DNA from 2 places in the Janthinobacterium amylolyticum genome. Region 1 is predicted to be linked to the other one. Evidence: predicted binding sites of a transcription regulator. Region 1 holds the regulator's gene; the other holds the start of a gene.
What was found. Region 1 encodes sigma-54, which starts transcription at its own class of promoters, with help from an activator protein. Its sites were predicted from a motif close to TGGCANGNAANCTGCTTT; they were not measured.

Region 1 (4,195 bases):
ATCGACCAGGACAATACCCGCCTGCAGCTGCACCGCAAGGTCGTCATCGACCGGGCGGCCAGCCCGAAGGCGCAGAACCTCACCATGAAGACGGAAGCGCTGACGGTGTTTCCCGATGAAGAGCGGATGGAAACGGATGTGCCTGTCGATATCCTGACGGGCGCCTCGCGCATCAACGGCGTCGGCATGAAGGCCAATAACGCCACCGGCGTGGTGGAAGTGCAGAACGCCTTGCGCATCGTACTCCCGCCGAAGCCACGGCCAGCCGCCGCGGCACAATGACAGAATGAAACAAGGAAACCATAATATGAAAAACGTCTTGCTGTTGACCCTGTTGTCCACCGTCTGCTCGCTGGCAGTGATGGGCCCGGCGCATGCCGAAAAGGCCGATTCCGAGAAGGAAGCCGTCATCACCGCCCAGCGTGGCCAGGTTGATGATGTCAAGCAAGTGCGCACCCTCACGGGCGACGTCGTGCTGGTGAAAGGCACCCTGACCATGAAGGCGGGCCGCGCCCTGATCACGGAAGATCCGCAAGGCTACCAATTCATCACCTTCTGGGCCGATCCCGGCAAGCTGGCCACCTTCCGTCAGAAGCGCGATGGCGCGGGCGACCTGTGGGTGGAAGGCGAAGCGGAGCGCGTCGAATACGACAACAAGACGGAAGTGGTGAAACTGTTTTCCAAGGCCAAGCTGACACGCCTGGAGGGCACGAAAGTGACCGACGTGGCCAATGGCGCCTTCATCTCGTATGACAGCCGCAAGGAAGTCTTTACGATGGAAAATTCCGACAACGGCACCAACACCCCGGGCGCCGGCAGCGTGCGCATGGTGATCCAGCCGAAGACCAAGGCCCCGGCGGCGGAGAAAGCGCCGGCGACGCCTGCGCCAGGAAAGAAATAATGGAAAATACACGTTGCGGCAGTACCCTGATCGTTCGCGGACTGCAGAAAACCTATGGCAAGCGCCAAGTCGTACATGATGTCTCGCTGCAAGTCGAATGCGGCGAAGTGGTGGGCCTGCTGGGACCGAACGGCGCCGGCAAGACCACCTCGTTCTACATGATCGTCGGCCTGGTGCCGTCCGATGGCGGCAGCATCGATATCAGCGGCGTGGACATTTCCAGCCTGCCGATCCACCGCCGCGCGCAGATGGGCTTGTCATATCTGCCGCAGGAAGCGTCTGTCTTCCGCAAGCTGACGGTGGAAGACAATATCCGCGCCGTGCTGGAAATCCAGACCATCGAAGGGCGTCCCTTGAAGAAGGCCGAGATCGAAGAGCGGCTGGATAAATTGCTGGCCGACTTGCAAATTGAAAAGTTGCGCGAAAACCAGGCGCTGTCCCTGTCCGGCGGCGAGCGCCGCCGCGTGGAAATCGCCCGCGCGCTGGCCACCGACCCCCGTTTCGTGCTGCTCGACGAACCGTTCGCCGGCGTCGATCCTATCGCCGTGATCGAGATCCAGCGTATCGTGCGCTTCTTGAAGGAGCGCAATATTGGCGTGCTGATCACCGATCATAATGTGCGCGAGACGCTGGGTATTTGCGACCGTGCCTACATCATCAACCAGGGCTCGGTACTGGCGTCGGGACGCCCCGACGACATCATCGCGAACGAGTCGGTACGCCGGGTCTATCTGGGCGAACACTTCCGTATGTGAGCCAATGAAACAATCATTGCAGCTGCGCACTTCGCAGCACTTGGCACTGACGCCTCAGTTGCAGCAATCGATACGCCTGTTGCAATTGTCTACCCTGGAGTTGCACCAGGAATTAGAGCAACTGCTGACGGACAACCCCTTGCTCGAACGCCTCGACGATCCCCTCGACCGTTCGTTGCGCCTGCTGTCCGATGGGGCCCTCAGTTCCACGGCCGCACCGGCCGAGGCGCCACCGCAGCCACCGAGCCAGGAAGCGCCAGCCGCGCCCGCTGAAGGGGAAACGTTCGACGGCGAAGGCGGCGATGCGCCGGCCGCCATGGATGGCGCCGACAGCGACTGGAGCGAAGCGAGCCGCGGCAAGGCGCCCGACGACGAAGATGCGCGTCCACAACTGGAAGCCCACCACTGCACCCTGCGCGAACACCTGATGGAACAGATGCGCGTGACGGTGCTCGAGTTGCGCGACCGCGCGCTGGTCGAGCTGATCATCGACGCGCTCGACGACAATGGCTACCTGGAAGAGTCGCTTGACGACATCCTGGCGCGCCTGCCCGAAGAACTGGAAATCGACGCCGACGAACTGCGCACGGCCTTGTCCCTGCTGCAAAGTTTCGACCCGCCCGGCGTGGGCGCGCGCAATGCGTCCGAATGCCTGGCGCTGCAAATCAGGCGCTTGCCGCAGATCGCCATGGTGACGCGCCGCATGGCCCTCGTCATCGTGGAAAAGCACCTGGCCTGGTTTGCCCAGCGCGATTTCAACAAGCTGAAAAAAGCCCTCGATTGCGACGATGAAGATTTGCGCGAGGCGCAGACGGTAATTCGCCTGTGCAACCCGCACCCGGGTGCCGTGTTCGCCTCGGATGTCTCCGACTACGTGGTGCCCGACGTCGTCGTCAAGCGCGCGCGCAATGGCTGGCAAGTCACCTTGAACAATGACGTCATGCCGCGCCTGCGGGTAAACGCCATGTATGCCAATTTATTGAAGCAAGGCAAGGGCGAAGGGGCCATGGGCGCGCAGCTGCAAGAAGCCAAGTGGCTGATCAAAAACATGCGCCAGCGCTTCGATACCATCTTGCGCGTGGCGCAGGCGATAGTAGAAAGACAAAAGAACTTTTTCTCGCATGGGGCCGTTGCCATGCGCCCCCTTGTGCTCCGTGAAATAGCTGATACACTGGGTTTACACGAGAGTACTATCTCGCGGGTAACAACTCAAAAGTACATGCTGACCCCGCATGGCATGTTCGAGTTGAAATATTTCTTTGGTAGCCACGTCGCCACCGAAGCGGGGGGCGAAGCGTCATCGACGGCGATACGGGCATTGATCGTGCAACTGACAGGAGCAGAAGACCCTAAAAATCCTTTATCCGACAGTAAGATTGCGGACATGCTGGGGGAACAAGGCATGGTGATTGCGCGACGTACTGTTGCCAAATACCGGGAAGCATTGAAAATTCCGCCAGTGAGCCTGCGTAAGTGTTTGTAAGTTTTTTTCGGTTCCTCTGCGGGCCGGATACGATGGACCGCACGAACCCGATCATCTTTAGGAGTGTGTATGAATCTCACCATCAGCGGACATCATCTCGAAGTGACACCAGCCATCCGTGAATACGTACAAACGAAACTGGAGCGCGTAAAACGTCATTTCGATCAAGTCATCGATATTGCCGTGATTCTGACCGTCGACAACCTCAAAGAGAAAGAAAAACGTCAAAAGGCCGAAGTGAACCTGCGGCTCAGTGGTAAAACTGTGTATGTGGAAAGCCTGGCGCAAGACCTGTATGCCGCGATTGACAGCCTGATTGACAAGCTGGACCGGCAAGTGATGAAGTACAAAACCAAAGTGCAAGGGCACGGTAAAGAGGCGATCAAGCATCTGCCAGACAGTTCGGACGAGGAATTCGCCGCCGCCTAAGCGGCCTGCGATTCTCAACCCGCTGTGATCAACTAAGGGCGCGCCTACCGCGCCCTTTTTTGCGCCCGTCGCCCTCGCCGGGGATGGACGGGAACGCAATGTTCGTGGTGAAAGCGCTAGAATGCGCCATCTTCACCTCTTTCCATCCTGCCATGAGCGACTTCGTCCAGACTGCCATCCGCAACCGCACCGGGCATATCGTGCTCGACCGCCCGAAAGCCCTCAATTCCCTCTCGCTGGAGATGGTGCGCGCCCTCAGCGCCGCCTTGCTGGCCTGGCGCGACGATCCGCAGGTCGACGCCGTCGTCATCCGCTCGAGCAGCGACAAAGCCCTGTGCGCCGGCGGCGACATCCGTTTCTTTTATGACGCGGGCCTGGCCACGCCGCAGGGCGGCAGCGCGCTGCTGGAAGACTTCTTTACGGAAGAATATGCTTTAAACCATCTAATTCATTTTTACCCGAAACCGTATATCACCGTCATGGATGGCGTGGTGATGGGCGGCGGCATGGGCGTGGCGCAAGCCGGCCCCGGCAACCAGCTGCGCATCGTGACGGGTCGTACGCGCATGGCCATGCCGGAGGTGAACATCGGCCTGTTTCCGGACGTGGGCGGCAGTTATTTCCTGT
Region 2 (4,195 bases), on a different contig from region 1:
CGTGGGATCAAGAATGGGCGGCGCACTTGTTGCGGCCCGTTGGGGCTTGAGCCTCCACTTGAAAGAGGTGGCTCTCAAAGGGGCGCTCTTAGATGGCGTTCAGCGGAATCTTCAGATAGCGCACGCCATTGTCTTCCGGCTCGGGCAGTTTGCCTGCGTTGATGTTGACCTGGATGGCGGGCAGGATCAGGGTCGGCATGTCCAGGGTGGCGTCGCGGCCCGTGCGCATGGCCACGAATTGTGCTTCCGTGATGCCGTCGCGCAGGTGGATGTTGCTGGCGCGCTGTTCGGCCACCGTCACTTCCCAGCGCGGCGCGCGGCCGTTGGGCGGGTAGTCGTGGCACATGAACAGCCTGGTTTGCGGCGGCAGCGCCAGCAGGCGCCGCACGGAGCGGTACAGCAGGGCGGCCGAGCCGCCGGGGAAATCGCAGCGGGCCGAGCCCACGTCCGGCATGAACAGGGTGTCGCCGACGAAGACGGCGTCGCCGATCTGGTAGGCCAGGTCGGCCGGCGTGTGGCCGGGCACGTGCAGGGCGCGCACTTCCAGCTGGCCGATATGGAATACCTGGTCGGGCGCGAACAGCTGGTCGAACTGCGAACCGTCGGCGCGCGCGCCCGCCTGGTGGTACACCTGGGAAAACGCCTGCTGCACCGTCTGGATGGCCGCGCCGATGGCGACGTCGCCGCCCAACTGCTGCTGCAGGTAGGGCGCGGCGGACAGGTGGTCCGCATGCGCATGGGTTTCCAGCAGCCAGCGGCACTGCAAGTCGTGTTCGCGCACGAAGGCGATGACCTTGTCGGCCGAGGTGGTCGAGGTGCGGCCCGCCTTCGGGTCATAGTCGAGCACGGAGTCGATGATGGCGCATTCCTGGCCATCTTCCGCATAGACAACATAGGTGACGGTGGCGGTAGCCGGGTCGAAGAAGGCTTGGATTTGTGGGGTCATCACAGTGAAAAAGTGCGGGCAGGGAGCATCATTATATCGTCACAGTTCGCTAAAAAAATGCTGCAAATTGACTTTTGACATGCGAAAAACAGATAAGGCCGCCAAACTGCATGCGGCACAGCCGTGCGCACCCTGCGGCTTGCTGCGTGGTAATCTCATTCTCACAAGGAGGAATTCATGAACGATACCACTGCACGCAGCGAACAGTACCGCGGTTTCACCATCTCCGTGACGCCGCAAAAGGACAATGACGACTTATGGGATTTTACCTACCGCCTGCAGCGCGACGGTGAACCCGAGGCGCAGGCCATCACGCGCAGCCGCACCCTGGGCGGCTATCCGGCACCGGACACGGCATGCATCGCCGGGCTGGAAGTGGCCAAGACGGAAGTGGATAATCTGCTGCGCCCTTGAGCCAGCGTAAATCGTTTAGCCTGAAAGCCGGCCTGACGGCGTGCGGCGCGTGAAACACGTCGCCTGAGGCCGCGCTTCATGCTACGATTTATGATCGAATCAGTTCTTATGGAGGCACCCCATGGATAGCAGTTCTAAAATTCACTATAAAGGCTGGGAAATCGTTCCCTTGGCCGTGCCCACCACCGATGGCAAATGGTCAGCCAGTTGCGACATCGAACGCGCCACCGCGGAAGGCCTGGAAGTATTCGAAGGCTCGACCATGCAGTTCGTGCGCGACGACGAGGAGGGCGCCATTGCCGCCGCCTGCGAGGAAGCGGTGCGCCAGATCGACAACATCATCGCCAACCCGCTGGTGCGGCTGGCCTAGCCTGTCCGCGCAGCCTCACCCGCAGATTCACCCGTATTACTCCCAGCCGGCGCCCGCCGGCTGTTTTTGTTCTGGGCTGGACCCTTGCCCGTTTCCGCGTTTGCATCGCCACCTTGATATGCCTCTTGTTGCATGTTTCACTGCGATGTTTCAAAATGGATTGAATGAAACAAGAATGAAACATTTTGTGCCTCGAACGTCACAATGCTGGTCTGCTGCGTGACAGCCGGCCAATGTCGCCATATGGGCGTTTCAAGGCATTTTCACTCTGCCGGCACACCATGTTCACGCCGCCGCGCAAGCCTGGCACGGCATTTGCAATACTGGTAGGCATAGCCGTTCCATGAAACATTTGGGACGCCCCGAACCCCATAAGGTGAACACATGACCCAATACTCCGCAGGTGCCGCATTCCGCAAGGCCGTCCAGGAAGAATCCCCTTTACAAGTCGTTGGCGCCATCAACGCCAACCACGCCCTGCTGGCCAAGCGCGCCGGCTATAAAGCCATCTACCTGTCCGGCGGCGGCGTCGCGGCCGGTTCCCTGGGCTTGCCCGACCTGGGCATTTCCAGCCTGGACGACGTGCTGACCGATATCCGCCGCATCACCGACGTGTGCGACCTGCCGCTGCTGGTCGATGCGGACACGGGTTTCGGTTCGTCCGCCTTCAACGTGGCGCGCACGGTCAAATCGATGATCAAGTTCGGCGCGGCCGGACTGCACATCGAAGACCAGGTGGGCGCCAAGCGCTGCGGCCACCGTCCGGGCAAGGAAATCGTGAGCAAGGAAGAAATGGTCGACCGCATCAAGGCGGCCGTCGACGCGCGCACGGATCCGAACTTCGTCATCATGGCGCGCACCGATGCACTGGCCGTCGATGGCCTGGAAGCGGCCCTGGAACGCGCCGTCGCCTGCGTCGAAGCGGGTGCCGACATGATCTTCCCGGAAGCCATCACGGACCTGGACATGTACGCCACCTTCGCCAAGGCCGTCAACGTGCCGATCCTGGCCAACATCACGGAATTCGGCGCCACGCCGCTGTTCACGCTGGACGAACTGCGCAGCGCGCACGTGGGCCTGGCCCTGTATCCCCTGTCCGCTTTCCGCGCCATGAACAAGGCGGCGGAAAACGTCTACCAGGCGCTGCGCCGCGACGGCACGCAAAAGAACGTGGTCGACACCATGCAGACGCGCATGGAGCTGTATGAATCGATCAATTACCACGACTTCGAGCAAAAGCTCGATGCGCTGTTCGCCGCGCAAAAGAAATAAGTAAAGAAGCAGGGACCGCCTGCCGGTCCCGCAGTGACGCACCCGAGACAATTCAATCTGGAGAACACAATGACCGCACCGCAAGCCGCCACTTTCAAGCCTAAAAAATCCGTCGCCCTGTCCGGCGTCACCGCCGGCAACACGGCGCTGTGCTCGGTCGGCAAGACCGGCAACGATTTGCACTACCGCGGCTATGACATCCTGGACGTGGCCGACAGCTGCGAGTTCGAGGAAATCGCCTACCTGCTGGTGCACGGCAAGCTGCCCACTTCCGCCGAACTGAAAGGCTACAAGGCCAAGCTGAAATCCCTGCGCGGCTTGCCGTCGGCCGTGAAGCTGGCGCTCGAAGCGCTGCCGGCCGCCGCCCACCCGATGGACGTGATGCGCACGGGCGTGTCCGTGCTGGGCTGCACCTTGCCGGAAAAGGACGACCATAACGCACCGGGCGCGCGCGACATCGCCGACCGCCTGATGGCGTCGTTCGGCTCCATGCTGCTGTACTGGTACCACTACAGCCATAACGGCAAGCGCATCGAAGTGGAAACGGACGACGACTCGATCGGCGGCCACTTCCTGCATCTGCTGCACGGCGAAAAACCGTCGGCATCGTGGGAAAAAGCCATGCACACGTCCTTGATCCTGTACGCGGAGCATGAGTTCAACGCCTCGACCTTCACCAGCCGCGTGATCGCCGGCACGGGTTCGGACATCCACTCGGCCATCACGGGCGCCATCGGCGCGCTGCGCGGCCCGAAACACGGCGGCGCGAATGAAGTGGCGCTGGAGATCCAGAAACGCTACGACAACCCCGACGAAGCGGAAGCGGATATCCGCGAGCGCGTTGCCAACAAGGAAGTGGTGATCGGTTTCGGCCACCCCGTCTACACGATTTCCGATCCGCGCAACGTGGTCATCAAGGAAGTGGCGCGCAATCTGTCTTTGGCCGCCGGTTCCACCAAGATGTTCGACATCGCCGAGCGCCTCGAATCGGTCATGTGGGAAATTAAGAACATGTTCCCGAACCTGGACTGGTTCTCGGCCGTGTCCTACCACATGATGGGCGTGCCGACGGCGATGTTCACGCCGCTGTTCGTCATTTCGCGCACTTCCGGTTGGGCCGCCCACATCATCGAACAGCGCATCGACAACAAGATCATCCGTCCGAGCGCCAACTATGTCGGCCCGGAAGACCT

Region 2: prpB (methylisocitrate lyase) is a predicted target of sigma-54. The motif match lies at 2,035-2,052, and genes of this name have one in related genera.

The regions. Positions count from the first base shown of each region.
Region 1 covers NZ_JBNYXL010000010.1:194,526-198,720, reverse strand. The annotation lists gene lptC (LPS export ABC transporter periplasmic protein LptC) at 1-282, shown strand, start outside; gene lptA (lipopolysaccharide transport periplasmic protein LptA) at 308-901, shown strand; gene lptB (LPS export ABC transporter ATP-binding protein) at 901-1,656, shown strand; gene ACQ4WR_RS21510 (RNA polymerase factor sigma-54) at 1,661-3,139, shown strand; gene hpf (ribosome hibernation-promoting factor, HPF/YfiA family) at 3,209-3,568, shown strand; gene ACQ4WR_RS21500 (enoyl-CoA hydratase/isomerase family protein) at 3,721-4,195, shown strand, end outside.
Region 2 covers NZ_JBNYXL010000008.1:64,546-68,740, reverse strand. The annotation lists gene ACQ4WR_RS17825 (MBL fold metallo-hydrolase) at 89-946, opposite strand; gene ACQ4WR_RS17820 (hypothetical protein) at 1,124-1,360, shown strand; gene ACQ4WR_RS17815 (hypothetical protein) at 1,482-1,730, shown strand; gene prpB (methylisocitrate lyase) at 2,115-3,002, shown strand; gene prpC (bifunctional 2-methylcitrate synthase/citrate synthase) at 3,072-4,195, shown strand, end outside.